DNA from 3 places in the Metapseudomonas otitidis genome. Region 1 is predicted to be linked to each of the others. Evidence: riboswitches for the same ligand, from Rfam matches in the RefSeq annotation. Region 1 holds a riboswitch; each other region holds the start of a gene.
The links. Region 1 has a riboswitch for cobalamin ahead of cobG (precorrin-3B synthase). Riboswitches for the same ligand answer to the same signal wherever they lie in the genome.
Positions count from the first base shown of each region.

Region 2: linked by a shared signal. The riboswitch ahead of PotMrB4_RS14605 (energy-coupling factor ABC transporter permease) and the one ahead of cobG (precorrin-3B synthase) in region 1 are both predicted to bind cobalamin.
Region 3: linked by a shared signal. The riboswitch ahead of btuB (TonB-dependent vitamin B12 receptor) and the one ahead of cobG (precorrin-3B synthase) in region 1 are both predicted to bind cobalamin.

Region 1 covers NZ_AP022642.1:855,368-865,087, reverse strand. Annotated here, with positions in the region: gene PotMrB4_RS04085 (MFS transporter) at 1-88, shown strand, start outside; gene PotMrB4_RS04080 (hypothetical protein) at 94-504, opposite strand; gene PotMrB4_RS04075 ((2Fe-2S) ferredoxin domain-containing protein) at 567-1,274, opposite strand; gene PotMrB4_RS04070 (cobalt-precorrin-6A reductase) at 1,271-2,002, opposite strand; gene cbiE (precorrin-6y C5,15-methyltransferase (decarboxylating) subunit CbiE) at 1,999-3,201, opposite strand; cobalamin riboswitch at 3,282-3,486, shown strand; gene cobG (precorrin-3B synthase) at 3,575-4,888, shown strand; gene PotMrB4_RS04055 (precorrin-8X methylmutase) at 4,885-5,511, shown strand; gene PotMrB4_RS04050 (precorrin-2 C(20)-methyltransferase) at 5,511-6,257, shown strand; gene cobJ (precorrin-3B C(17)-methyltransferase) at 6,257-7,903, shown strand; gene PotMrB4_RS04040 (AraC family transcriptional regulator) at 8,539-9,543, opposite strand.
Region 2 covers NZ_AP022642.1:3,183,042-3,192,761, forward strand. Annotated here, with positions in the region: gene PotMrB4_RS14575 (acyl-CoA dehydrogenase family protein) at 1-529, shown strand, start outside; gene PotMrB4_RS14580 (PIG-L deacetylase family protein) at 526-1,278, shown strand; gene PotMrB4_RS14585 (class I SAM-dependent methyltransferase) at 1,275-1,886, shown strand; gene PotMrB4_RS14590 (glycosyltransferase) at 1,883-2,539, shown strand; gene PotMrB4_RS14595 (GGDEF domain-containing protein) at 2,509-3,720, opposite strand; gene PotMrB4_RS14600 (LysR family transcriptional regulator) at 3,754-4,653, opposite strand; gene PotMrB4_RS14605 (energy-coupling factor ABC transporter permease) at 5,124-5,807, opposite strand; cobalamin riboswitch at 5,861-6,056, opposite strand; gene PotMrB4_RS14610 (TonB-dependent hemoglobin/transferrin/lactoferrin family receptor) at 6,384-8,438, shown strand; gene PotMrB4_RS14615 (MbnP family copper-binding protein) at 8,449-9,327, shown strand; gene PotMrB4_RS14620 (methanobactin export MATE transporter MbnM) at 9,324-9,720, shown strand, end outside.
Region 3 covers NZ_AP022642.1:4,438,139-4,447,858, reverse strand. Annotated here, with positions in the region: gene PotMrB4_RS20470 (outer membrane protein) at 1-595, shown strand, start outside; gene PotMrB4_RS20465 (response regulator) at 649-1,326, shown strand; gene PotMrB4_RS20460 (ATP-binding protein) at 1,323-2,687, shown strand; gene PotMrB4_RS20455 (VOC family protein) at 2,798-3,211, shown strand; cobalamin riboswitch at 3,267-3,480, shown strand; gene btuB (TonB-dependent vitamin B12 receptor) at 3,573-5,405, shown strand; gene cobO (cob(I)yrinic acid a,c-diamide adenosyltransferase) at 5,520-6,131, shown strand; gene PotMrB4_RS20440 (cobyrinate a,c-diamide synthase) at 6,131-7,420, shown strand; gene bluB (5,6-dimethylbenzimidazole synthase) at 7,417-8,067, shown strand; gene cbiB (adenosylcobinamide-phosphate synthase CbiB) at 8,064-8,972, shown strand; gene cobD (threonine-phosphate decarboxylase CobD) at 8,965-9,720, shown strand, end outside.

The DNA of each region.
Region 1 (9,720 bases):
CCAGGGGCTGGGGCTGGTGACGGCCTTCGTGATCCTCGGGGCGCTGATGCTCTCGGCCCCGCTGACGGCGCGCTGGTTCGTGCGCTGACCCGTTCAGCGGTCAGCAGAGTTGTATCTCTCGCAAGCAGGCGCGGTGAGCGCCAGCAAGCGGTGGTTGTAGCGTTTGGCGAAATCCCGGGCCGGCTGCTGGAGTTCAGCCATTTCCTCGGTACAAACCACGTCCGAGGTGCCCGGCACGACTCGGGTGGGAAACGGCCCCAGGCACTCAAGTGTCGCCGGGGACAGCCCCGGAAGCGTCCCCGTGTAACCGAGGACGAGCATGAATTCGATACGCCCCGCACGGGCTGCTTCCAGCGCCAGCGCCTCGGGCGACTGTTTCAGCAAGGCATTCAACGCGGCGGTCTCTTCACGCTGCGGCGGGCAATCCGGATCCGGATCAGCCTGAGCCTGAACGAGGACGACAGTGGACAAGGCAAGACCCCAGGCAAAAGCCGACCGGCTCATCACAGCTCCATGCAGGCCGGGCATCCCGGCCCGGCATCTGTCCGTTTAGCGAAGAGCAACGCTCACCCCTTCATCAACAACTCCGGCACCGCCCGCTCTTCGACGATGCGCGCCTGCACCCAGCGCAGCACCTGCTCTTCGCTCTCCAGGCGGTACCACTCGCCTTCCGGGTAGAGGCTGGCGGTGGGGCCGAGGTCGCAGGGGTATTGGCACTGGGTACGGGTGATGTGCACGCCGCCTGCGCATTCCAGCTTACCGGCGGCCTTGAGGGTCTCCCGCAGCTTTTTCCACAGCGGCAGCGCGCCCCGGCGGGTGCAGCGCGGGCCGTTGCACAGCAGCAGGCGCCGGGCATGGGGCGGGATGCAGGACCAGGCGTGGCTCTCCGGCAACGCCGGCACCTCGGCGCAGGCCAGGTGCAGCTCGGTACGCGCCACCAGGGCGCAGGCGGCGCCGGCCGGGTCGCTGTCGTACTGACCCAGCAGGCTGGCGACGAACAGCTGCTCCGGAGCCGGGTACCGGCCGAGTTCGCTGCGCAGCCAGTCCAGGTGCGGCGGCGTGCTCTGCGGGTCGAGGTCGATCACCAGCAGCGGGCGCGGGCTGGCCTGTACGGCCTCGCGCAGGGCATCGAGGCCGGTGCCGGTATCGATCACATCGGCCAGCGCGGCCTCGCCCCGCAGGGCGACCAGTTGGCGGCGGAACAGCTCGGCGAAGGCGCCCTCGGCGAGGTCGGGCCCGGCGAACAGCACGCGGGCGTAAACGGTGGCGGTCATGGTGTGTCCAGGTAGGGGCCGAGGGCCTGCCAGAGGGCCTCGACCGAGTCGAATTCGCGGGTCACCGGCGGCAATGCCGGGCGCTTGAGGATGAGCACCGGCAGGCCGCGCTCACGGGCCACCTGCAGCTTGGGCTCGGTGGACTGGCTGCCACTGTTCTTGCTGATCAGCACGTCGGTGCCGAGGCGCTCGAACAGCGCACGCTCCTCGTCCAGGTGGAACGGCCCGCGCGAGCCGATCACCTCGAAGCGCTCGCCGGGGGCCTGCCCCTGCAGGCAGCGCACCGTCCAGTGCTGGTGCTCGGGCACGCTGTGCAGGTGCTCCAGCGGCTCGCGGCCGAGGGTGAAGAAAGGCCGGCGGAACGGCGCCAGCGCGGCCATCAGGCCGGCCCAGTCGTCCACCTCGTGCCAATCGTCACCAGGGCCGGCCTGCCAGCCGGGGCGGCGCAGCGCCCAGCAGGGCACCCCGGCCAGTTCGGCGGCGCGGGCGGCGTTGTGGCTGATCTGCGCGGCATAGGGGTGGGTGGCGTCCAGCAGTAGGTCGATGCCTTCCTCGCGTAGGTACTGCGCCAGCCCATCCGCCCCGCCGAAGCCGCCCACGCGCACCTGGCAGGCCAGGTCCTGGGGCACCTTGCCGAGGCCGGCGAGGCTGTACACATGGGCGGGGCCGAGGCGACGGGCCAGGGCCAGGGCCTCGGTCACGCCGCCCAGCAGCAGGAGGCGGCTCATGGCTTGAATGCTTCCAGCAGGGTGATGGGCAGGGCCGAGCGCCAGGTGTCGAAGTCCCCCAGCGGCTGGGCCTGGGCGACGGCAATGCGGGTCAGGCTGCCGCCGTGGTCGGCGCGGAAGGCCACCAGGGTCGCCTCGCTCTGCAGGGTCACGGCGTTGGCCACCAGGCGACCGCCCGGCTTGAGCCGCGCCCAGCACTGCGCCAGCACGCCGGGGTCGGTGACGCCGCCGCCGATGAAGATGGCATCCGGCACCGGCAGGCCCTCCAGCGCGGCCGGGGCTTCGCCGGCCACCAGCTGCAAGCCGGGTACGCCGAGGGCGTCGCGGTTGTGCTGGATGTGCGCCTGGCGCCCGGCGTTGGCCTCGATGGCCAGGGCGCGGCATGCCGGATGGGCGCGCATCCACTCGATGCCGATGGAACCGCAGCCGGCACCCACGTCCCACAGCAGCTCGCCGGGGCGCGGCGCCAGGCGGGCCAGGGTGACGGCGCGGACATCGCGCTTGGTGAGCTGGCCGTCGTGGCGGTAGGCGTCGTCGGGCAGGCCGCAGGTGACCGGCAGCGCGCGGGTGCCGGGGTCAGCCGCCACCTCCACCGCCACCAGGTTGAGGTCGGCCACCGCCACGTCGCTCCAGGCGTCGGCCAGGCCGTCGAGCCGGCGCTCCAGGGGGCCGCCCAGGTGCTCCAGCACGGTGAGGCGACTGGCGCCGAAGCCGCCCTCGGCCAGCAGCGCCGCCAGGGCCGCCGGGGTGCGGCCATCGTTGCTCAGCACCAGCAGCCGCGCGCCGGGGTGCAGGTGGCCGTTGAGCACCGCCAGGGGCCGCGCCACGGTGGACAGCAGCGTCACCTCCTGCAGCGGCCAGCCCAGCCGTGCCGCCGCCAGGGCTGCGGACGAAGGCGCCGACAGCACCTGCATCTCCCCGGCCGGCACCTGCCGCGCCAGGCTGGCGCCCACGCCGAACAGCATCGGATCGCCACTGGCCAGCACGCACAGGGCCGTGCCCCGCCGCGCCAGCACCGGCTCCAGGGAGAACGGGCTCGGCCAGGGCGTGCGCACGGCACGGACGCAGCGCGGCAGCAGCGCCAACTGACGCGGCGCCCCCACCACTTCAGTGGCCCCCAGCAACGCATGGCGCGCCGCCTTGCCGAGGCCCGCATAGCCGTCCTCACCGATACCCACAACCGTCAGCCAGGGCTGCATGGAAACTCCCGTTTCTAGCGAGGTGTCAGCCGCTTGCCGTTCCGACAGGCAGCCTTTTCCTCATGTCGCGCAAAGCGGGCATAATAGCGCCCTTCATCGGTTGCCGGCCCCTACAAGGCGCTGGCCAGTGCCCATCCGGGCACTGAGGGAACACGGTCGCACCGTGGCTGCCCCCGCAACTGTAAGCAGCGAGTCCACGCACCCTGGCCACTGAGCAGCGCTCGGGAAGGCCGCGGAGGATGACGACCTGCCAGCCAGGAGACCTGCCGGTGAAACCAGTCGCGTGTGAGCGCATCGGGCGGGGTGTATCGATGCAAACGTGTCCCTGGGCTAGGGATATTCCGGTCGCCGCGACGCCAACCAGGGTGACCCGTTGAAACAGGCCGAATCCGCTGCCGCCACCGTCCGCCCCTCGGCCTGCCCGGGGTTGCTGCGCATCGTGCAATCCGGCGATGGCGGCATCTGCCGCATCAAGCTGCCCTGTGGCCGCCTCCAGGCCCGCCAGGCCCGCGCCGTGGCCGCAGCCGCCCGGCAATACGCCAGCGGCGTGATCGAGGCCACCAACCGCGCCAACCTGCAGATCCGCGGGGTAAGGATCGGTGCCGAAGCGGCGCTGATCGATGCACTGCTGGCCGCCGACCTGGGCGCCCCCTCGCCGGGTGCCGACGACGTGCGCAACCTGATGGTCAGCCCGCTGCTGGGCCTGGCGCCCGGCCACGAGACGACCGCCGCCCTGGCCGATCGCCTGCTGGCCCTGCTGCAGGACACCCCGCGCTTCCACGCCCTGTCGCCCAAGTTCGCCCTGCTGCTGGACGGCGGCGAAGCCCTGGCCATGCTGGAGCACCCCCACGACCTCTGGCTCTGCGCCCTCGGGCCGCAGGCCGACGCCCTCTTCGCCTTCGGCCTGGCCGGGTGCCCGCCGCAACAGGCGTACGACGCCCCCGCCCTGGGCGCCGTGCCCGCCGCCCAGGTGCCGGCTTTGGTGGAGGCGTTGCTGCACCTGTTCCTCGACCGCGCCCGCCCCGAGCAGACGCGCATGCGCCACCTGCTGGCCGACCTCGGCCCCGCCGCCCTGCTGGCGGAGCTGGAAACCCGCCTCGGCGCGCCCCTGCATGCCGTGCCGGACTGGCGCCGCGACACCGCCGGCGCCCTCGGCCACCTGGGCGCCGTGGCTGGCCGGCATGCCGGCGGCGCCGCCCCCCTCGGCCGGCTCGATGCCGAACAACTGATGGCCCTGGCCGACCTGGCGGACCAGCAGAGCGACGGCCACCTGCGCCTCACCCCCTGGCAATCGGTGCTGCTGCCGGCCCCCCGCGATCTCGACGGCGCCCTCGCCGCCCTCGCCGCCCTGGGCCTGGTCACCGACCCCGACGCGCCCCTGGCCCGGCTCATCGCCTGCACTGGCTCCAGCGGCTGCCCACGCAGCCTGGCCGACACCAAGGCCGACGCCCTCGCCCTGGCGCCGCACCTGCCGCCCCGGGTGCAGCTGCACCTGACCGGCTGCCCGCGCTCCTGCGCCGCCGCCCACGTCGCGCCCTTCACCCTGCTGGCCCGCGAACCGGGCCGCTACGACCTCTACCAGCGCGCCCGCAGCGGCTTCGGCCTGCTGCTGGCGAGCGACCTCGACCTCGAACAGGCCAGCGCCCGACTGGCCGCCACTCCTGACAGCTGGAGCTCCACCGAATGATCGATTACATCCGCGATGGTCAGGAGATCTATCGCCATTCCTTCTCCATCATCCGCGCCGAGGCGGACCTCAGCGCCATCCCGCCGGACCTGGAGAAGCTCGCCGTGCGCGTCATCCACGCCTGCGGCATGGTCGACGTGGTGCAGGACCTGGCCTTCTCCCCCGGAGCAGGTGCCGCCGGCCGCGCCGCCCTGGCCACTGGCGCGCCGATCCTCTGCGATGCGCGCATGGTGGCCGAAGGCATCACCCGCGCCCGCCTGCCGGCCAACAACCCGGTCATCTGCACCCTCAACGACCCCGGCGTGCCGGAGCTGGCCCGCGAACTGGGCAATACCCGCTCGGCAGTGGCCCTGGAGCACTGGCGCGCGCACCTGGAAGGCAGCGTGGTGGTGATCGGCAACGCCCCCACCGCGCTGTTCTACCTGCTGGAGATGCTCGACGCCGGCGCCCCGAAACCGGCGCTGATCCTCGGCTTCCCGGTGGGCTTCGTCGGCGCGGCCGAGTCCAAGGACATGCTCGCCGCCGACAGCCGCGGCGTGCCCTACGTGGTGGTGCGCGGCCGTCGCGGCGGCAGCGCCATGGCCGCCGCCGCCGTCAACGCCCTGGCCACGGAGGTGGAGTGATGAGCGGCAAGGGACGGCTGATCGGCCTCGGCGTGGGCCCGGGCGATCCGGAACTGATCACGCTCAAGGCCCTGCGCCTGCTGCAATCGGCCCAGGTAGTGGGCTACTTCGTCGCCAAGGCCAAGGCCAATCGCGGCGAGGGCGGCAACGCCTTCGGCATCATCGAGCAGCACCTGGCGGACGCCCAGGTGCGCATGCCGCTGGTGTACCCGGTGACCACCGAGAAGCTGGAGCCGCCGCTGTCCTATGAAACGGTGATCAGCGACTTCTACGACACCGCCGCCCAGCAGGTGGCCGAGCACCTCGACGCCGGCCGCGACGTGGCGGTGATCTGCGAAGGCGACCCGTTCTTCTACGGCTCCTACATGTACCTGCACGACCGCCTGGCCGACCGCTACGAGGTGGAGGTGGTGCCCGGCGTCTGCTCCATGCTCGGCAGCGCCGCCGTGCTCGGCCTGCCGCTGGTGTACCGCAACCAGAGCCTCTCGGTGCTCTCCGGGGTGCTCCCCGAGGCTGAACTCAAGGCCCGCCTGGCCACCGCCGAAGCCGCCGTGGTGATGAAGCTCGGGCGCAACTTCGACAAGGTGCGTCGCGTGCTGGGCGAGCTGGGCCTGGCCGACCGCGCCCACTACGTCGAACGCGCCACCATGGCCAACCAGCGCATCGTGGCCCTGGACGAGGTGGACCCGATGGCCTCGCCGTACTTCTCGATGATCCTGGTCCCCGGCCAGAAATGGAGGGGCTGATGAACGCCCCCGCCATCGTCCTCCTCGGCAACGGCGGCCTGGCCGTCGCCCGTCGACTCCAGGCGCTTTATCCACAGGCCCGGGTGCTCGGCCTCGCCGGCCGCGTCGACGGTGCCGACGAGCGCTACAGCGAGTTCGGCGAGACCCTGCGCGAGCTGTACCGCAACGACACCCCGATCATCGCCCTGTGCGCCGCCGGCATCGTCATCCGCACCCTCGCACCGCTGCTCGCCCACAAGGGTGCCGAACCGCCGGTGCTAGCCCTGGCCGAAGACGGTAGCGCCGTGGTGCCGCTGCTAGGCGGCCTGGGCGGGGTCAACAGCCTGGCCCGCGAGATCGCCGCCTGGCTGGACGTGGCCCCGGCCATCACCACCAGTGGCGAACTGCGCTTCGGCACCTGCCTGCTGGACCCGCCAGAGGGCTACGCCCTGGCCGACCTGGAACAGGGCAAGCGCTTCGTCGCCGACCTGCTCGGCGGCCAGACGCTGCACGTGGCCGGTGAAGCCCCCTGGCTGGAATCCGTCGCCCTGCCCCGCGACAGCGCCGCCAAGCTGACCCTGCACATCACCCCCGAACAACGCCCTGCCGCCCGCGACGAACTGCTGATCCACCCCCGCGTGCTGGTGCTGCGCGTGGAGGGCGAGGCCTCGGCCGAGACCATCCGCCACGCCCTCGCCACGGCCGGCCTGGCCCCCCAGGCCCTGGCCTGCCTGGTGGCCGACCCGGCGCGCATGAGCGACGCCGGGCTGGCCGCCACGGCCGCCGAACTGGGCGTGCCGCTGCGCTTCGCCAGCGATGACACCGACCTGCCCGCACCGGTCGCCCGCCTCGGCGCGCTGCAGCTGTACCGCGCCGACGCGCCCCTGGACCCGGCCCGCATCGGCCAGGCCCGGGGCCGGCTGACGGTGATCGGCCTCGGCCCCGGCGACCCGGCCTTCATGACCCCCGCCACCCGTCAGGCCCTCGACGAAGCCCAGGACCTGCTGGGCTACGAAACCTACATCCGCATGGCCGGCCCGCTGCGCACCGACCAGGTGGCCCACTGCACGGACAACCGCGAAGAGCTGCAACGCGCCCGCCACGCCTTCGAGCTGGCCGCCAGCGGCCGCCGGGTGGTGGTGGTGTCGTCCGGTGATCCGGGCGTGTTCGCCATGGCCGCCGCCGTGCTGGAAGCCCTCGACGACTCCCGCGAACCGGCCTGGCAGCAGGTGGACCTGCAGATCCAGCCGGGCGTCTCCGCCGCCCTGGCCACCGCCGCCAAGGCCGGTGCGCCGCTCGGCCACGACTTCTGCCTGATCTCGCTCTCGGACAACCTCAAGCCCTGGGACGTGATCGAACGGCGCCTCGACCACGCCGGCGCCGCCGACTTCGCCATGGCCTTCTATAACCCCATCTCCAAGGCCCGCCCCTGGCAACTGGCCCGCGCCCTGGAGATCGTCCGCCAGCACCGCACGCCCGAGACCCTGGTGGTGCTCGGCCGCGACATCGGCCGCCCGGCGGAGAAGCTCACCGTGACGAACCTCGGCGACCTCACCCCCGACCAGGTGGACATGCGCACCCTGGTGATCATCGGCTCCTCCCTCACCCGCCGCATCCCCCGCCCCGACGGCCACGAATGGGTCTACACACCGCGCTGGTATCGCTGAGCCACGTCCTTCGGGATAACCACAGTTCCCGGGCTGAAGCCCGGGCTACAGCGGTGGATCGGTAGTCACCGGATGGCATCGCGGGCGGGGCGCGGATTGATGCGGTTCGCATAGCTCACCGCATCCTACGGACTCACACCGTTCCGGCGTTGAGACGGTGGAGCGCGATCCACCCGGCGCAGGCTCGCGTGGGGGGATGACGCTCTTTTCATCCACCAACTCCCGGCACCCAGGCCTGGGGATAACCCCATAGATCGGCGCTCACCGGATGGCACGGCGGCACCCGTAGGATGGGCTGAGCTGTGCGAAGCCCATCATGGCGGGCTGGGCTTGGATTGATGCGGTTCGCATAGCTCACCGCATCCTACGGACTCACTCCGGTCCGGCGTCGAGACGGTGGATCGGTGGAGCGCGATCCACCCGGCGCGGGCTCGCGTGGGGTGGATGACGCTCTTTTCATCCACCAATTCCCGGCGCCCAGGCCTTGGGGATGCCCCCATAGATCGGCGCTCACCGGATGGCGCCGAGGCACCCGTAGGATGGGCTGAGCTGTGCGAAGCCCATCATGGTGGGCCGGGCGTGGGTTGATGCGGTTCGCATAGCTCACCGCATCCTACGGACTGGGAGTGGGCGGGTCAGGCGTCAGCCTGGGGGCGGCCTCGGCGGCGGAATTCAACGGGGGTTTCGCCGACCCAGCGTTTGAAGGCGCGGTAGAAGGTGCTGGGTTCGGAGAAGCCGGTGCGCTCGACGATCACTTCGATGCGTTCGTCGGTCTTGAGCAGCAGCTCCTTGGCCAGGCGGCAGCGGTAGTCGGTGACCAGGTCGTTGAAGCGCACGCCGGCCATGGCCAGGCGCTCGCGCAGGCGGCGGGCGGGCATGTTGAGGCGGGCGGCGACCTGTTCCAGGGTGGCGCCGCCGTCCACCAGCAGTTCGCCGATCAGCTCGCGCACCTTGCGCACCAGGTCCAGCCGTTCCACTTCCGCCAGTTGCCGACGGGCCAGGGACTCGTGCATGCGCAGCAGTTCCGGCGCGGCATGGCGCGAGGCCTTGTCCAGCACGGCGGCGTCGAACACCAGCGCGTAGCGCTCGGCACCCAGGCGTGCCGGGCAGCCGTAGACCGCCTGGTAGCGCTCGGCCGGCGCGCCCTCGGCGTGCATCAGCAGCACCTCGCGGGGGATGAAGTCACCTTCGGTCAGCGCATGGAACAGGCGGATCACCGCCCCGGCGAGCATCTCCGGGAAGTGCCGGTTGCTGCCGATGCTCTGGCCCAGGGACAGCACGGCGCGGTCGCCGTCCACTTCCAGGCGGGCATTGAGGGTGTCGGAGAGCAGGCGCACATAGCGCAGGGCGTGGCGCAGGCCATCGCCGAAGGTTTCGCTGGAGAGGAAGAGGTATTCCAGCAGCAGGCCGTGGAAGGCTGGCAGGTGGCCGGCCAGGTAAAGGCCGACATGCTCCTCTCCGCACTCTTCCGCCGCAGCCCGCCAGAACTGGGCCTGGGCAGCATGGGGGAAGCGTCCGGCGGGCAGGCCGCCCGCTGGCAGGCCGAGCCGCCCCAACACCTTGTCAGGGTCGGCGCCGCTGGCGCGCAGGGCGTCGATCACGGCGCGCATCAGCGCCACGTCGTCGGTCAGGTCACGCATCATTTTCCGAATTCTTGTCATGCGAGGCGGGGGCCATCTTATGCAGCTTTTTACCGTGCGCTCAAGGCGCGCTTGAGCCGCCCGGACGGATTGACTGCCCTGCCAGGACGCCATGCGGCGCGGCCAATGTGCCGCCGGACGGGGCGGCTAAGCTGCATCGCGTTCGCAACGAGGAGA
Region 2 (9,720 bases), 2.3 Mb from region 1:
CGCCTGCGGCATGGGCACCACCGGCAGCCACAGCGTGCTCTTCGACCAGGCCCGGGGGCACTGCGTCGGCCCGGCGGACGGCTACCTGCACCGGCCGGGCTTCTGGCACGGCGGCGCCGGCATCGCCGCCTGCTGGTTCGGCGCCACCCAGGCGCTGGCCGAAGCCTTGCGCCGACGCTGCGCCGAGCAGGGCGAACCCCATGCCCTCGCCCACCTGGGTGCGGTGGACGCGCAGCTGTATGCCGCCGGCTGCGCCCTGGCCGATGCGGCGGAATGGATCGACGCCCACCCCCTGGAGGACGCCGAGCACATCGCCCGGCGCCTGCGTGCGGTGGTCGAGGCGGCCGCCGAAGCCACCCTGCTGCATGTCGGCCACGCCCTGGGCGCGGCGCCCTATTGCCTGGACCCGCACCTGGCGAGGCTGCTCACCGACCTGCCGGTGTACCTGCGCCAGAGCCACGCCGAACGGGACCTGGCGGCATTGGGCCAACTGGCCGCCCAGGCGCCGGCCGGAGTCTGGCTGCCATGAGGGCCGACCCCGCCTGGGGCTTCGGCACGCCGCTGGCGGCCTGGCAGGCCTCGTCACACCTGGCGCAGGTGCCCACCCTCGACGCAGCGGAAATGGTACGCCCCGGGCAGCGCGCGGTGATCGTCGCGCCCCATCCGGATGACGAGGTGCTTGGCTGCGGCGGGCTGATTCAGCAGCTGGTGCAGCTGGGGCGCGCGTGCCAGGTGATCGCCGTGACCGATGGCGAGGCCAGTCACCCCGGCTCCCGTGCCTGGCCGCCCAACCACCTGGCCCGGATACGCCCGGAGGAAAGCCGCGAGGCACTGCGGCGCCTGGTGCCGGACCGGGACATTCCCTGCTGGCGGGCCGGCCTGCCGGACGGCGGGATCGCTGCTGGTGAACAGGCGCTGGCCGACTGGCTCGGCCAGCGCCTGCGGGCAGACGACGTGGTGTTCACCACCTGGCGCGGGGACGGCCATCCGGACCACGAGGCCTGTGGCCGGGCCACCCTGGCCGCTGCCCAGGCGGTGGGCTGCCACGTCTGCGAGTACCCGGTGTGGGCCTGGCACTGGGCCACGCCGGAAGACCCGCGCCTGCCCTGGGAGCGGGCCCGTCGGCTGCCCCTCGATCCCTCTCAACGGGCGCGCAAGCAGCGGGCGGTGGCGGCCTTCGCCAGCCAGCTGGGCGCCTCGCCGGACGGCCACGGGCCGATCCTCGACGACGCGGCCCTGGCGCGCCTGCTGCAACCCTTCGAACTGGTGTTCATATGAGCGTGGGTGATGCCTATTTCGAGGCGCTGTACCAACGCAGCGCCGACCCCTGGGCCTTCCGCCGCCGCTGGTACGAGCGGCGCAAGCGCAACCTGGTGCTGGCGGCGCTGCCGCGCGGCTTCTACGAGCGGGTCTTCGAGCCCGGCTGCGGCAACGGCGAGCTGAGCCTGCGCCTGGCCGACCGCTGCCACGAGCTGCTGGCCTGCGACACCTCGGAGCGGGCGGTGGAGCTGGCCCGGCGGCGGGTGGCGCGCAAGCCCAACGTGCGCTTCGTGCAGGCGCGCCTGCCCCAGCAATGGCCACGGGGGCGCTTCGACCTGATCCTGTTCAGCGAGCTGGGCTACTACCTGGACCCGACGGACCTGCAGCGGCTGGTGAAGCAGGCGCGCGCGTCGCTGACCGAGCAGGGCACGCTGCTGGCCTGCCACTGGCGCCCCGCCATCGAGGGCTGCCCGCTGACCGGCGACGACGTCCACGGCTACCTGCGAGGCGCGCTGGACATGCCCCGGCTGCTCTATCACGAGGAGCCCGACCTGCTGCTGGAGGTGTGGAGCCGCGACGCCACCACGGTGGCCCAGCGTGAAGGCCTGCGCGAGGGGCCGGCATGATCGGCGTGGTGATCCCCGTGCATGACGAAGAAGCCCACCTGGGTGCCTGCCTCGACTCCGTACTCCTTGCAGCCACGCACCCAGGGCTGGGCGGCGAGCCGGTGCGCGTGCTGGTGGTGCTGGACAGCTGCAGCGACGGCAGCGCCGCCATCGCTCATGCCTACGGGGTGGAGACGCGGGCGCTGCAGGCGCGCAACGTGGGCCGTGCGCGAGGCGAAGGGGCGAGGACGCTGCTGGAAGCCGGCGCCCGCTGGATCGCCTGCACCGACGCCGACAGCGTGGTGGATGCCAACTGGCTGGTGGACCAGCTCGAAATGGGGGCGGAACTGGTCTGCGGCACCGTGCAGGTCACCGACTGGGACGACCTGCCGGAGCACATCCGGGACCGCTATGAGCAGCACTACTGCGACGCTGACGACCACCGCCACGTGCACGGCGCCAACCTCGGCTTCTGCGCCCGCGCCTACCTGCGCGCCGGGGGCTTTGCGCCCCTGCCGGCCCATGAGGACGTGCACCTGGTGCAGGCCTTCGCCCGGATCGGCGCACGCATCGCCTGGAGCGCACGGCCCCGGGTGTACACCAGTGCCCGGCTGCTGGGGCGCGCGCCGGAGGGCTTCGCCGGCTACCTGAGGGCGCTGCTGGCCTCCTCCTGAAGCGGCACCGGCGAACCCTCCACGGCCACGCAGCTGCGGTTGCGGCCCAGGCGCTTGGCCTCGTAGAGCAGCTCGTCGGAGCGGCGGTACATCAGCGCCTCGCTGACCGGCAGGTGGAACAGGCAGGCACCGACGCTCACGGTCAGCACCGGGGCGGCTGCCGATCGGGCATGGGGGACTTCCAGGGCCCGCACCTGCTGGACGATCCGCAGCGCCACCGTTTCCAGATGGGCCTCCTCCACGTCGTAGAGCACCAGGGTGAACTCCTCGCCACCCAGCCGCGCGGCGATGTCCAGCGGGCGGCGGGCGAAGGCCTCCAGCACCCCGGCCACCGCGCACAGGGCGGCGTCTCCGGCCTGGTGGCCGTAGTAGTCGTTGTACTGCTTGAAGTAGTCGAGATCGATGATCAGTTGGGCCAGGCTCGCGCGCTCACGCGCGGCCAGGCCCAGCACGGTCTGCACGTGCTGGTCGAAGGCGCGGCGGTTGTGCAGGCCGGTCAGCGGGTCATGGCTGGACTGCCACTTGAGCAGCTCGCGCAGGAGGAACTGCTCGCGCTTGACCTGATCGCGGATGTAGCCCCCCGTGGCACAGGCGAGGATCGACAGCAGGAACACCAGGGATACCGAGCCGTACTGCTCGGGTGCCTCTGCGGCGTACACCGGGTAGCCCACCAGCAGCCAGAGAGCGAACAGCGCCAGGGCCACCAGCAGGCTGCGACGGAAGCTGATGCCCAGGGGGAAGAAGGCCGCCACGCCGAGCAAGGCGAAGATGCCGTCGGAGAAATACAGGCCCTTGATGCGGTAGATGAAGATCGAGGCCATGCCACCGGCCAGCACCAATAGCAGCACCCACGAGGCGAAGCGCACCGAGTAGGCCTCGATGCCGCGCAGCAGCATCTGCAGCACCAGGCCGGTGAGCAGCAGCAGGATGCCGACCCGCACCCCCGCCAGCAGTACCAGCCAGCCATCGAGACCGGCCTGCAGGTCGAAGTGCAGCAGGTCCAGCCCCATGAACAGCGCCCACACCAGCAGCACCACCACGGCCGAGGCCTTCTGGAACGGCAGGAAATCCCGCGTCAGCGATTCGCGGTACTGCTGCTCCAGGCGGGGCGGAAAGCGCGGACGCATGAAGGTCCGGCCCTGGTGTGCCTGGTACAGCTGCTCGTTGTCCGGATCGCGCATTCCCTACTCTCCCCCCGGCGGCGCCGGTCCCCATCAGGCATGCCCGGTCTGCACCAGGTCGCAGGCCTGCTGGGCCGTCGCCACGGCGAAGTCGAGCACCGCACGCCCGCAGGCCGAGAGCGTGCGGTGGCTGGAATAGGCGGCATGCAGCGCCCGCCCGCGTACGGCGTAGTCGGGCAGGATGCGCACCAGCTGCTCCTTGCGCCATTCCGCGGCCAGGGTGGACAGCAGGGCGATGCCCGAATCGTTGATCGCTGCATTGAGCAGGGCCGAGCTGGACGTGGTCGCCAGCCGCCCGTTAGGGCGCAGGCGATAGGTCCGGCGGCCGCAGCTCGAATGCAACTCGCAGCTTTGGACGTTCTTCAGGTGCAGGCAGGCATGTTCGGCCAGGTCCTCCACCCGCTCCGGCACGCCGTGCATGGCCAGGTAGCCGGGGCTGGCGTAGAGACCCAGCTCCAGGTCGAACAGCTTGCGTACCACGTAGGCGTCGTTCTTCAGCTCACCGAGGAAGAACAGCAGGTCCAGCCCGTCCAGCACCAGGTCCGGCTCGTGGTCCGCCACCACCACGTCCAGTTCCAGCCCCGGGTGCTGGCGCAGGAGCTGGCTGAAGAAGCCGTTCTCCTGGCATTCGAAAAAACCCGTGGGCACCTGGATGCGCACCTGGCCGACGATGCCCTGGGCGTCGTCACGCAAGGTGGCCAGGGCGTTGCCCAGGTGGTCGATGCTCGTCTTGCATTTCTGGTAGAGCCGCTCCCCATCGGCCGTGCAGCGCAGCAACCGGGTGGAGCGGAGAAAAAGGGCCGTGCCGAGACTGCGTTCCAGGCTCATCAGGCGGCGGCTGAGGGTATTGGCAGGTATCCCTAGTACCCTGCTTGCTTTTGCGAAGCTCCCTGCCCGTACGATCTGCACGAATAAAGCCAAGTCATCCAGCATCTTCACCAACTTCGAAACTCGTCGAGACTTATCCGCGTCGTGCAGTTTTCATGCTAACAGCCGTATTTTTTGCAGAGAACCTACATTTCCGGACTGCCAATCTCCATTTTTCGAATGAACTTAGTCGGCAAGTAGCGCGCTAACTGCCGTGCTTTGCGAGGTCGATTCAATGGCGCCGGACTTTTGTCAAGGAGTGCGCCAAGCCCACACGCGGCGGGGCTTTCAGCAGTTCGAGGGAAAATTTCGTATTGAGCCGGACGAAACTTGGAAGTTGGCCAAGTTGTGAGCGATGGGATTAATCCGGGGAAGTTGTCATGTGCCGCCGTTTACTGGCGAACTTGGATGTTGCGAGGCGTCGGAAAGTCGTCACATTCACAGCCATGTGAAACTTGGGCGACGGAAACAGGACAGATTCGAAGGGTAATGACGAGGCCGCCCGTCCATTGCAGCCGGGCGGCAGGTGTGTCGGATCAGGCCGCGGCGTGGTGCAGGCGGACGTTAAACAGAGGGCCCTGGCTGTAGCGCGACAGGGTCTTGGCCAGGGCCAGTACGCCCAGGTCGATCAGCGGTTCCACCAGGATCACGCTCATGTAGGCCAGGCCGAAGGTGCTCACCGAGGCCAGGGTCTCGGCGGTGAAGCCGTGGCCGTAGAAGGCCCAGAAGGCCACCCAGGCGACGATGCCGCCCTGGTAGGCGGTGGACAGCGCCAGGGCCTGGCTGTAGCGGGTTTCCACGTAGGCGGTGCGAGCCGGGATGATGCGGTTGGCCAGCAGGCTGATGCCCCACAGGGGCACCAGCAGGGTGGTGACGTTCATGCCGTACTGCGGCAGGTCGAAGGGGGCGAAGAACAGGCCCTGGACCAGCAGCCCGGCGGCCAGGCCGATGGCGGCCGCGCCGGCGCCGAACATCAGCAACAGGGTCGAGCCGAGGATCAGGTGGACCTCGGAGACGCCCACCGCGTGATGCGGGAACACCTCGAAGAAGCAGAACACCAGGGCCGTGGCGATCAAACTGCGCAGGGCCAGGGCGCTGATGCCGCCGTTGGTGCGGATGCTGTCGTAGGCCATCTTGGCGGTCAGGCCGAAGGCGGTGACGGCGGTGCCATAGCTGAGCAGGAGCTTGGCGCCTTCGACGACGCCGGGTTCGATATGCATGTGCGGTTCCTTGCCGCGCCCACCGCGCGGTGACCAGTTCTAGGGGTCGGGCCTCGTGCCCGTTACGGATGGCAGGTCTCCTGGCTCGCAGGTCAATGCTCCACCCACCTTCCCGGCCGGGGCCAGTGGTGCTTCGGGTTTCGCTCGCTGCTTACAGTTGCGGGGGCAGCCATGGCCTGGGCGTTGCGCCGCACCATGTTCCCTGTTGCTCCGGGCGGTTGCCCGGAAACCATCGGCGGCCATCTTACTGGCGGGCCTGCGGGCGGCAAAGGCAAATTTTTGCGCCCCTGCGAGCGCCCCGTGCGCCTCCCTGCCTGCGACAGTCCGCCACAGTCGACTTTCCCCTGCCAGCCAGGCGCCACCCGCAGGCCTCCGGGCGCCCGGGGTGTGGCAGCTCGTCGCAGTCGGGCCGCATCGGGGGCCCTTGCTAGCATCCGTCCCGCAGCGCCCCAGAGGCCTGCCAAGTGCATGCGGGCGCCATGAGGCGCCCGGTAGTCATCCAGGGATCGGACAGCTCGGCGCCATGCGGCACAGGTCGTTCCCGGAACCACTCGACAACAACAGGGACCGACGCCCATGGCCGTGATGCCATCCCCTTCGTTCTGGCGCTCCGCCTTCCTCCCCTCGCCCGCCACGGCCTGGCCGCTGCTGCTCCTGCTCTGCGCCGCCGCCCAGGCCCAGGGAGACGGCAAGACCCTGGTGCTGGACAGCACCACCGTCACCGCCACCCGCAGCGCCAACAGCAGCTTCGACCTGCCGGCCTCGGTGTCCACGGTGGACCGCAAGGCCCTCGAGGATGCCCAGGCCGATAGCCTGTCCAGCGTGCTGCGCAGCCTGCCCAACGTGAACTTCGGCGGCGGCCCCCGCCCTGCGGCACAGATCCCCGCCATCCGTGGTCTGCAGGGGCCACGCATCATCCTCACGGTGGACGGTGCGCGGCGTAACAACGAGGGCGGCGTGAACAGCCCGCTGCTGCTCGACCCCGACTTCATCCGCCAGGTGGACGTGGTGCGCGGCCCCATGTCGGCGGCCTATGGCAGTGGCGGCCTGGGCGGCGTGATGGCCTTCGAAACCCTGGCAGCGGAGGACTACGTCGACCCCGAGCGCGGCTACGGCGGCCAGGCCAAGGTGGGTTACCGCAGCGGCAACGAGGCCTTCTCCACCCACCTCACCGCCGCAGCACTGAACGACCAGGCCGACGTGCTGGCCAGTGCCACCTACCGCAACTACGGCGCCATTCACACCGGCAAGGGCGGCGCGGATTCGGAGTACCCCAACGACGGCGACCTGGGCGCCAGCCTGCTCAAGGCCGGCCTCAACCTGGGCGAACTGAACCGGGTGGAGCTGAGCCGCCAGACCTTCGACGACGACTTCACCGGCCCCACCAACCCCGGCGGCAACCTGGTGTTCCCCTTCGACCAGGACACCCGCCGCCGGCAGGAGCAGTACACCGGCAACTGGTCGTTCCACGACACCGACCGCAGCTGGCTGGACGGCAAGCTGAGCCTCTACCGCACCCGCTTCAGCCTCGCCGGCCACAGCCGCTCGACACCGCCCCAGGCCGACACCTCGGCCATGACCCGTACCGACGGCGGCAGCCTGCAGAACACCAGCACCTTCGAGGTGGGCGAGCACTACCGGCAGCGCCTCACCTACGGCGTGGACTACTACAAGGACACCGCCGAGAACACCTCCAACGGCCAGGGCAACTCGGTGCTGCCCGACGGCGAGCTGCGCGCCCTTGGCGGCTTCATCCAGAGCGAGCAGACCTTCGACCGCTGGACCCTGATCGCCGCGTTGCGCCACGACGACTACAGGCTGTCCTCCCCCGGCCAGGGCGACGCCCGCCACAGCCGCCTCTCGCCGAAGATCGCCCTGAAGTATCAGCCCATCGACCCCCTGGGGCTGTTCGTCAGCTACGGCGAAGCCTTCCGCGCGCCGACCATGACCGAGATGTACGGCAACCTGGACACCCGCCGGGCGCTGTTCAACTTCCGCCCCAACCCGGGCCTGGAACCGGAGACCAGCAAGACCTGGGAAGCCGGCTTCACCCTGGACTTCAGCGACCTGCTGGCCGCCGGCGACCAGTTCCGCCTCAAGGCCACCGGCTTCGACGAGGACGTCTACGACCTGATCGACTCCCAGGTGGTCGGCACCTACGTGCGCCAGGCGCCCTTCGCCGGCGTCGGCCAGGTGTTCCAGCGGCGCAACGTGGCCCGGGCCGAGCGCCAGGGTGGCGAGATCGAGGCGGCCTACGAGCTGGACCGCCTGAGCGTCGGCCTGGGGTACTCCCAGCTGCGCTCGCGCAACGCCCAGACCGGCGCCGACCTCTACGCACCGCCGGACAAGCTGGCCCTGACCCTGGGCTACCGCCTCGACGAGCAATGGTCGATCAACTACCGCGGGCAGTTCGTCAAGGCCCAGGACTACGACGACACCCTGCTGCGCCGCCGCGACGGCTACGCCCTGCACGACATCGGCCTGACCTGGGAGCGCGACCCGTACCGCGTCGACCTGGGGGTGACCAACCTGTTCGACCAGGCCTACGCCACCTACCAGCAGACCCAGGCCAACACCTTCAGCTACGAGGAAGGCCGCAGCGTCAACCTCACCCTCAGCTCGCGCTTCTGAGAGGCCGTCCATGCACGCTCATCGCTTTCCCCTTCTGCTCGGCACGGCCCTGCTCTCGGCATGCGCCGCCCAAGCCCCCAGCGGCCCGCAGCCGGTGGTGATCGACTTCGCCCTGCTGGCCAACGGACACCCCGCCCGCTGCGGTGCGCCCCTGGGCCCGCTGGGCGCTGATGCCCGCTCCTCGACCCTGCGCGATGCACGGTTCTACGTGCAGGACGTGGCGCTGGTCCGCGCCGACGGCCAGGCCGTGCCCCTGGTGCTCGACCACGACGACTGGCAGGACGGCCAGGTCGCCCTGCTGGACTTCGAGGACGCCACCGGCACCTGCCAGGGCGGCACCCCGGCCACCCGCACCCAGGTGCGCGGCCAGGCACCGGCCGGTGACTACGTCGGCCTGCGCTTCAGCCTCGGCGTGCCCGAGGCCCTCAACCACACCAGCACCGAACTCCAGGGCCCACCCCTGGACATCGCCGCCATGGGCTGGAGCTGGCAGGCCGGGCGCAAGTTCGCCAAGGTCGAGGTCAACCCCGAAGGCGGCGTAGCCAAGGCCGATGGCGCCCGCGCGCCCAGCTGGTACCTGCACCTGGGCTCCACCGGCTGCAGCGGCAACCCGCTCACCGGCGAAACGGTGGCCTGCCTGCGGGCCAACCGGGTGCCCGTCTCCCTGCGCGGTTTCGACCCCCGGCGCGATGCCGTGGCGCTGGACCTGTCCAGCCTGCTGGCCGGCAGCCAGCTCGGCCGTGACCAGGGCGGCGCGGTGGGCTGCATGAGCGGCCCGGACGACCCCGAATGCCCGGCAGTGTTCGCCCGCCTCGGCCTGGACCTGGCCAGCGGCCAGCCGCTGCCGGATGGCCAGGTTCCGGCCTTGCGCGTCGTGCCCCGGCCATGACGCGGCGCATCGGCCGACTCGCCGCACTGCTGGCCGGCCTCGGGCTGGTCGGCAGCGCCCTGGCGCAGGACTGGGCCTGGCCACTGCCCAGCCACGTACCCGCGCCCCGCGTACCGGCGGACAACCCCATGAGCGCCGCCAAGGTGGAGCTGGGCCGCCGGCTGTTCTACGACCCGCGCCTGTCCGGCAACGGCACCCTCGCCTGCGCCGGCTGCCACCTGCAGGCCAAGGCCTTCAGCGACCGCGCGCCGCGCTCCACCGGCAGCGCCGGCGCCCTCACCCACCGCAACGCACCGGGCCTGGCCAACGTGGCCTGGAACGCCACCTACAACTGGGCCAACCCGGCCGTGGTGTCCCTGGAGCGGCAGATGGAAGGCCCGCTGTTCGGCGACG
Region 3 (9,720 bases), 2.5 Mb from region 1:
CCTCACCCCCCTCGCGCTGGCCACCACCCTGGGCTTCACCGCACTGTCCGCCCAGGCCGCCGAGCCGTTCGTGGGCCTGACCTGGGGCCAGACCAACAACAACATCCAGAACTCCTCGGCGCTGAACGCCAACATGGACCACCCGAGCCTGGACAAGGTCATCCACAAGACCGGCACCTGGGGCATCCGCGCCGGCCAGGCCGATGACAAGGGCCGCTACTACGCGACCTACGAGAACTTCTCCGACACCCACAGCGGCAACAAGCTGCGCCAGCAGAACCTGCTCGGCAGCTACGACCTGTTCCTCCCCCTGGGTGACAACAACACCAAGCTGTTCGGCGGTGCCACCCTGGGCCTGGTCAAGCTCGAGCAGGACGGCTCCGGCCTGCGTCGCGACAGCGACATCGGCTACGCCGCCGGCCTGCAGGCCGGTATCCTCCAGGAGCTGAACAAGAACACCTCCATCGAGGCCGGCTATCGTTACCTGCGTACCAACGCCAGCACCGAAGTCGCGCCCCACGGCGGTCCCAAGCTGGGCTCCCTGGACCTGCACAGCAGCTCCCAGGCCTACGTTGGTGCCACCTACAAGTTCTGACCCGCTGCACCCACGGGCCGGGCACCTGCCCGGCCCTCTTCATGGAGACGCTGATGAAACTGCTGGTCGTGGAAGATGAGGCGCTGCTGCGCCACCACCTCTACACCCGCCTGGGCGAGCAGGGCCACGTGGTGGACGCTGTCGCCGATGCCGAGGAGGCGCTGTACCGCGCCGAGGAGTATCACCACGACCTGGCCGTGGTGGACCTGGGCCTGCCCGGCATGAGCGGGCTCGACCTGATCCGCCAGCTGCGCAGCCGCGACAAGACCTTCCCCATCCTCATCCTCACCGCCCGTGGCAACTGGCAGGACAAGGTGGAAGGCCTGGCCGCCGGCGCCGACGACTACGTGGTCAAGCCGTTCCAGTTCGAAGAGCTGGAGGCCCGCCTCAATGCCCTGCTGCGGCGTTCGTCCGGCTTCGTCCAGTCCACCATCGAGGCCGGGCCCCTGGTGCTCGACCTGAACCGCAAGCAGGCGATGATGAACGGCGAGTCCCTTGGGCTCACCGCCTTCGAATACCGCATCCTCGAATACCTCATGCGCCACCACCAGCAGGTGGTCGCCAAGGAGCGGCTGATGGAGCAGCTCTACCCGGACGACGACGAGCGCGACCCCAACGTCATCGAAGTGCTGGTCGGCCGGCTGCGGCGCAAGCTCGAAGGCGACAACGGCTTCCGCCCCATCGACACGGTGCGCGGCCAGGGCTACCTGTTCACCGAGCGCTGCCGATGAGGCGACACCCCCTGGCGGGGTTCTCCCTGCGCCTGCGGTTGATGCTCGGCGCCGCCGGCCTGGCGGTGCTGTTCATGCTGGCGCTGCTGCCGGTGCTCAGCAAAGCCTTCGACACCGCCATGGAGCAGGCCATCGAGAAGCGCCTCGCGGCCGATGCCAGCGCGCTGATCGCTGCCGCCCGCATCGTCGACGGCAAGCTCGACATGCCCGACAAGCTCCCCGACGAGGAATTCGACAACCTCGACGCCCACCAGCTCGGCTTCATCTACGACAGCGACGGCCGCCTGATCTGGCAGTCGCGCTCCTCTCAGGACGAGAGCGTCCACTACATGCCGCGCTACGACGGACGTGGCCACGAGTTCACCCAGATCCACGACGATCGCGGCCGGCGCTTCTTCGTCTACGACGTCGAGATCGACCTGCTGCGCGACCAGGCCGCTGCCTTCAGCATCGTCACCATGCAACCGATGAGCGACTACCAGGTGATGCACGACGGCTTCCTCCAGCAGCTCTACTTCTGGCTCGGCACGGCCCTGCTGGTGCTGCTGGTGATGCTCTGGTTCGGCCTCACCTGGGGCTTTCGCAGCCTGCGCCGCCTCAGTGAGGAGCTGGACCAGGTGGAGTCCGGCACCCGCGATGCCCTGAGCGACGCCCACCCCCGCGAGCTGCTGCGCCTGACCAAGTCCCTCAACCGCCTGCTGGACAGCGAACGCCGCCAGCGCGAGCGCTACCGCCATTCCCTCGACGACCTGGCCCACAGCCTCAAGACGCCGCTCTCGGTGCTGCAGGGCGTCAGCGAGACCATCGCCACCCGCCCTGGCGACACCGAACCGGCGCGGGTGTTGCGCAACCAGATCGAACGCATGAGCCAGCAGATCGGCTACCAGCTGCAACGGGCCACCCTGCGCAAGAGCGGCCTGGTGCGCCACCGGGTGCAGCTCGCCCCGCTGCTGGACACCCTCTGCGACGCCCTCGACAAGGTCTATCGCGACAAGCGGGTCAGGGTCCTGCGGGACTTCGACCCGAACCTGCAGGTGCCCGTGGAGCAGGGCGCCTTGCTGGAGATGCTCGGCAACCTGCTGGAGAACGCCTACCGGCTGTGCCTCGGCACCGTGCGGGTCAGCGCCCGAGAGCACGAGGCCAGTTGCGAGCTGGTGGTGGAGGACGACGGCCCCGGCGTACCCCCGGACCAGCGCGCGCGCATCCTCCAGCGCGGCGAGCGGGCCGACGCCCAGCACCCGGGGCAGGGCATCGGCACTGCCGTGGTGCTGGACATCGTCGAGAGCTTCGAGGGCGAACTGGCCCTGGGCGACTCGCCCCTGGGCGGCGCCGAGTTCCGCATCCGCCTGCCCCGGAACTGAGCGGCGCACCGACGCCGTTCGCCGGACGGTCATCGACAATCCGGCGGATCGGCGGAGCATGAGGGGGCCGCCACGGAGCGTGGCGGAACCCCACAGGGAGGAACCCCCTCATGCGCATCAATGCCTACCTGATCTTCCCCGGCACCTGCCGGGAGGCCTTCACCTTCTACGCCGATGTACTCGGTGGCGAACTCCGGATGATGACCTTCGGCGAAACCCCGGCCGCTGCCCACGTACCCACTGATTGCCACGGGCACATCATCCACGCCTGCCTGACCCGCGACGGCCAGTCGCTGATGGCCTCCGACAGCCTGCCCGAGCAGCCCCACGCCGGCATTCGCGGCTGCTCGGTGTCGCTCAACGTCGACAGCATTGCCGAGGCCGAGCGGGTGTTCAGCGGGCTCAGTGCCGGCGGCACCGTGCAGATGCCCCTGGAGCCCACCTTCTGGGCCGTTCGCTTCGGCATGTTCGAAGACCGTTTCGGCGTGCCCTGGATGGTCAACTGCGAGAAGGACGGCGCCTGAACCCTCCCGTCCGGCGCGGCGCGGGCTCGATTGACCCTGTCCCGCCGCGCCACTAAGCTGCGCGCCTGCACCAGGTGCCCCACGGCTTTTGGCCGGTGGGGTGAAACAGGGAAGCCGGTCCATTCCATCAAGAATCCGGCGCTGCCCCCGCAACGGTAGGCGAGTCAACCACCGCATCCAGCCACTGTGCCCACGCATGGGAAGGCGCGGTCGGGGAACCCCAGGTTCCGCTCGCAAGCCCGGAGACCGGCCCGGTGCGAGCGAGCATGGCCACGGCCATGCATCCATCCCTGGAGTCGCGCGGGTGGCGCGACGGAGACCCCACATGCAGTCCCCCGTATCCCGGGCATCCGCCACATGGATGCTGCTCGGCCTCGGTGCCGTTCTGCCGGCCCATGGCGAGCCCCTCGAACTGGCGCCCCAGAGCGTCACCGCCACGCGCACCTCGCAGCCAGTGCGCGCCAGCCTGGCCGCCACCACCGTCATCGACCGCGACGCCATCGAGCGCAGCCAGGCCCACTCGGTGCCCGAGCTGCTGCGCCAGGTGCCCGGCGTCACCCTCAGCAACAACGGCGGCCCCGGCAAGAACACCACGCTGTTCATGCGCGGCGCCGAGTCCGACCACGTGCTGGTGCTGGTGGACGGGGTGAAGATCGGCGCGGCCAGCAACGGCCTGGCTGCCTTCCAGGACCTGCCGGTGGAGTTGATCGAGCGCATCGAGGTGGTCCGTGGCCCGCGCTCCAGCCTCTACGGCTCCGAAGCCATCGGCGGAGTGATCCAGATCTTCACCCGCCAGGGCAGCGGCGACGGCACCGCCAAGCCCTGGTTCTCCGCCGGCTACGGCACCCACGACAGCTACCAGGGCAGTGCCGGCGTCAGCGGCGGCGGCGAGCAGGGCTGGTACAGCCTGGGCATGAGCAGCCAGGACAGCGACGGCATCGACGCCACCCGCGCGCGCAGCAGCTACCACGAGGGCGACGCCGACGGCTACCGCAACCTCTCCGGCAACCTGCGCGCCGGCTACCGCTTCGACAACGGCCTGGAACTGGATGGCACCCTGCTGCGGGCCAAGGCCCACACCGACCTGGACCTGGTGTCGCGGTCCAGCCCCGGCGGCGGCCGCAATGCCAACGCCGACAACGAGCAGCGCGTCATCGGCGGGCGCGCCCGTTTCAGCCCGGTGGAGCCCTGGGGCATCACCCTCCAGGCCGGGCGCAGCGAAGACCTGTCGCGCACCGAGGCCGGCGGGCAGTTCGACTCGCGCTTCGACACCCGCCGCGACACCGCCTCCTGGCTCAACGAATTCACCCTGGCCGAGGGCCACACCTTCAGCATCGGCCATGACTGGCAGCAGGACGAGGTGGACAGCTCCACCCGCTTCGACCGCGACTCGCGCCTCAATCGGGGCACCTTCGCCCAGTACCTGGGGGAAGCCGGCCGGCATGACTGGCAGCTCGCCCTGCGCCGCGACGACAACCAGCAGTTCGGCCGCCACGACACCGGCAGCGCCGCCTGGGGCTACGCCCTCAGCAAGGCGCTGCGCTTCAGCCTCAGCTACGGCACTGCCTTCAAGGCGCCCACCTTCAACGAGCTGTACTACCCCGACTACGGCAACCCCAGGCTCAAGGCCGAGACCTCCGAAAGCCTCGAAGCGGCGCTGAGCGGCGAACACGACTGGGGGCACTGGTCGGCCAACCTGTTCCGCACCCACGTCGACGACCTCATCGTCCACGATGCCCAGGCCGGCACCGGCCCCTTCGGCGGCCCCAACAACATCGGCAAGGCGCGCATCGACGGCGCCGAGCTGAGCCTCGGCAGCCGCTGGCTCGGCTGGGACTGGAACGCCAACCTGACCCTGCTCGACAGCGTCAACCGCGCCCACGACGGCAACCACGGCAAGCAGCTGCCACGTCGTGCCCAGCAGGTGTTCAACCTGGACCTGGACCGGCGCATCGGTGCCGTCGGCCTGGGCGCCACCCTGCACGCCGAAGGGCGGCGTTTCGACGACGTGGCCAACGACGACCGCCTGGCCGGCTTCGCCACCCTCGACCTGCGTGGCGAGTACTGGCTGAACGAGGAATGGCGCCTGCAAGCCAAGGTCAGCAACCTCTTCGCGGCTGACTACGAGACCGCCAAGGACTTCAACCAGCCCGGCCAGGCCGTCTACTTCAGCGTCCGCTACCAGGCCCTGTAACCCCTGAACATCCTTGCCGGGTGCGGCGGAAAAGCCTTCGGGCCGCCGCCGCACCCGGCGTAAACTGCGCATCCTTCCGCCGGCGCCCGCGTCGGCCCCGAACCGAGGACTCCCATGAGCGAATCCCCCGAACGCGACCAGCGCCACAAGGCGCGCATGCAGCGCAAGAAAGCCCTGATCGACGAGAAAATCGCCCAGGCCCAGGACGAGTACGGCCTGCTGCTGGTGCACACCGGCAACGGCAAGGGCAAGAGCAGCTCCGCCTTCGGCATGGTCGCCCGCGCCCTTGGCCACGGCTTCAAGGTGGGCGTGGTGCAGTTCATCAAGGGCGGCATGTCCACCGGCGAGGAGGCCTTCTTCCGCCGCTTCCCCGAAGAGGTGAGCTTCCACGTCATGGGCGAGGGCTACACCTGGGACACCCAGGACCGCCAGCGCGACATCGACAAGGCCCGCGCCGCCTGGGCCGTGGCCCGTGAGCTGCTGGACGACCCCGAGGTGGGCCTGGTGGTGCTCGACGAGCTGAACATCGCCCTCAAGCATGGCTACCTGGCGCTGGACGAGGTGCTGCGCGACATCGAGTCCCGTCCCGAGCACCAGCACGTGGTCGCCACCGGCCGGGGCGCGCCCGAGGCGCTGATCGAGGCGGCGGATACCGTCACCGAGATGAGCCTGGTCAAGCACGCCTTCAAGGCCGGGGTGAAGGCCCAGAAAGGCGTGGAGTTCTGATGACCCGCACCTGCCCCGCGCTGCTCATCGCCGCCCCCGCCTCCGGCCAGGGCAAGACCACCGTCACCGCCGCCCTGGCACGCCTGCACGCCCGCCAGGGCCGGCGCGTGCGAGTGTTCAAGTGCGGGCCGGACTTCCTCGACCCGATGATCCTCGCCCGCGCCTCCGGCCACCCTGTCTACCAGCTGGACCTGTGGATGATCGGCGAGGCCGAGAGCCGGTGCCTGCTGTGGGAAGCAGCAGGGGAAGCGGACCTGATCCTCATCGAGGGCGTCATGGGGCTGTTCGACGGCTCGCCGTCCGCCGCCGACCTGGCGCGGCACTTCGGCGTGCCGGTGCTGGGGGTGATCAACGGCGCCGCCATGGCCCAGACCTTCGGCGCCCTGGCCGTGGGCCTGGCCACCTACCAGCCGGACCTGCCGTTCGCCGGCGTGCTCGGCAACCGCGTCGGCAGCCAGCGCCACAGCGACCTGATCCGCGACAGCCTGCCGGACTGGATCCGCTGGTACGGCGCCCTGCCGCGCAGTGCCGAGGTGGAGCTGCCCAGCCGCCATCTGGGGCTGGTGCAGGCCGAGGAGCTGGCCGACCTGGACGCCCGCCTGGACGCCGCCGCCGACGCCCTGGCCGCCAGCGCCGAAGTGGCGTTGCCGCCCGCCGTGGCCTTCGCCGCGCCGGCAGCCGAACCCCTGGAGCCCTGGCTCGAGGGCGTGCGCATCGGCGTCGCCCGTGACACCTCCTTCGCCTTCCTCTACCAGGGCAACCTCGACCTGCTGCAGCGCCTGGGCGCCGAGCTGGTATTCTTCTCGCCCCTGGTGGACGCCGAGCTGCCGGCGGTGGACAGCCTCTACCTGCCCGGTGGCTACCCGGAGCTGCACCTGCCGCAGCTGGCCGGCAACCCGGCCATGGCCGCCGCCATCCGCGCCCACCACCAGGCCGGCAAGCCGATCCTCGCCGAGTGCGGCGGCATGCTCTACCTGCTGGAGGCGCTCACCGATGCCGCCGGCCAGTCCGCCGAGCTGCTGGGCCTGCTGCCCGGCCGCGCGGTGATGCAGAAGCGCCTGGCCGCCCTGGCCCTGCAGGAAGCCGCGCTGCCGGAAGGCACCCTGCGCGGGCACACCTTCCACCACTCGCTGCTGGAGTCCCCCGAGGCGCCGCTGGTGCGCGGCCTGTGCCCCAACGACAAGCCGGTGGCCGAGGCGGTGTACCGCATCGGCCGGCTGACCGCCTCGTACATCCACTTCTACCTGCCGTCCAACCCCCGGGCGGCTGCGGAGCTGCTGCGTCCATGAGCGACCACGCCTACCGCCCCGAGGACCGCGAGGCGATCTACCGGGTCATCGCCGAGCGCCGCGACATGCGCCACTTCGCCGGCGGCGAGGTGGCGCCCGAGCTGCTGGCGCGGCTGCTGGAGGCCGCCCACCAGGCGCCCAGCGTCGGCCTGATGCAGCCCTGGCGTTTCATCCGCATCCGCGACCGGGCGCTGCGCGAGGCCATCCATGGCCTGGTGGAAGCGGAGCGGGTGCGCACCGCCGAGGCCCTGGGCGAGCGTTCCGACGCATTCATGCGGCTGAAGGTGGAGGGCATCCTCGACTGCGCCGAGCTGCTGGTGGCCGGCCTGATGGACGGGCGCGAAGCCCATGTCTTCGGGCGACGCACCCTGCCGGAAATGGATATGGCTTCGCTGGCCTGCGCCATTCAGAATCTCTGGCTCGCCGCCCGCGCCGAAGGGCTGGGCATGGGCTGGGTCTCGCTGTTCGAGCCCCAGGCCCTGGCCGACCTGCTGGGCATGCCGCCCGGCAGCAAGCCCCTGGCGGTGCTCTGCCTGGGCCCGGTGGAAGCCTTCTACCCGGCGCCGATGCTGGCGCTGGAAGGCTGGGCGCAGCCGCGCCCGCTGAGTGATCTGCTGTTCGAGAACCATTGGGGACACACGCAATGAGCCTGGGCCTGACCACACTGGTCGCACTGCTGCTGGACGCCCTGTTCGGCGAGCCCCGTCGCGGCCACCCGCTGGTGCTGTTCGGCCGCTGGGCCGAGCGCCTGGAGCGTCGTTTCAATCCGGGCGGACGCGGCTGGCGCAGCCACGGCGTCAGCGCCTGGCTGCTGGCGGTGCTGCCGCCGACGGCGGTGGTCTGGCTGCTGGCCGACCTCCCCGGGCTGGGTTGGGTGGTCAGCGTGCTGGCGCTGTATGCCGCCGTCGGCCTGCGCAGCCTCAACGAACACGCCGAGCCGGTGGCCCAGGCGCTGGAGCAGGGCGACCTGGCCCGCGCGCGGGAGCGGGTCGGCTACATGGTCAGCCGCGACACCCGCGAGCTGGACGCCAGCGCCGTGGCCCGCGCCGCCACCGAGTCGGTGCTGGAGAACGGCAGCGACGCGGTGTTCGCCGCACTGTTCTGGTTCGCCGTGGCCGGTGCGCCGGGCGTGGTGCTCTACCGCCTGGCCAACACCCTCGACGCCATGTGGGGCTACCGCAATGCGCGCTTCGAACGCTTCGGCTGGGCGGCGGCGCGCATCGACGACCTCCTCAACTACATCCCCGCGCGCCTGGTGGCGCTGACCTACGCCGTGCTCGGCAAGACGGCGCTGGCCGTGCAGTGCTGGCGCCAGCAGGCGCCGCTGTGGGACAGCCCCAACGCCGGCCCGGTGATGGCCGCCGGTGCCGGCGCGCTGGGTGTGCAACTGGGCGGGCCGGCGATCTACCACGGCGAGCTGCACGAGCGGCCGCACCTGGGGGAGGGCGAGCCCGCCCGCGCCGCCGACATCCAGCGCGGCATGGACCTGGTGCGCCAGGGCGTGATGCTCTGGGTCGCCGTACTGATCGTCGGAGGGTGGCTCCTTGCTTGAACATGGCGGACGGCTGCGCCTCGCCGCGCAGCGCTATCGCATTCCCGAAGGCGACTGGCTGGACCTCTCCACCGGCATCGCCCCCTACGGCCTGACCCTGCCGCCGATCCCCGCCCAGGCCTGGGCCCGCCTGCCCGAGCGGGACGACGGCCTGGAAGACGCCGCCCGCGACTACTACGGCGCCTGCGGGCTGCTGCCGGTGGCCGGCTCCCAGGCGGCGATCCAGGCCCTGCCGCGCCTGCGCAAGCGTAGCCAGGTAGGCATCATCTCGCCGTGCTACGCCGAACATGCCGCCGCCTGGCGCCGTGAAGGCCACCGCCTCGAAGAGATCAGCGAAGCCGGCGCCCGCCGCGCCGTGGACCGCCTCGACGTGCTGCTGGTGGTCAACCCCAACAACCCCACCGGGCAACGCTTCACCCCGGACCTGCTGCTGGACTGGCACGGCCGCCTGGCCGAGCGCGGTGGCTGGCTGGTGGTGGACGAGGCGTTCATGGACGTCACCCCGGAGCAGAGCCTGGCCACTGCCAGCCACCTGCCGGGGCTGATCGTGCTGCGTTCCTTCGGCAAGTTCTTCGGCCTGGCCGGCCTGCGCCTGGGCTTCGTGCTGGCCGAGGGGCGGCTGCTGGGCGAGCTGGACGAACTGCTCGGTCCCTGGACCGTCAGCGGCCCGGCCCGCGCGCTGGCCCGGGGCCTGCTGGAAGACCGCGCCGGCCAGGCCCGGCAGCGCGAACGCCTGCTGGCCGACGGG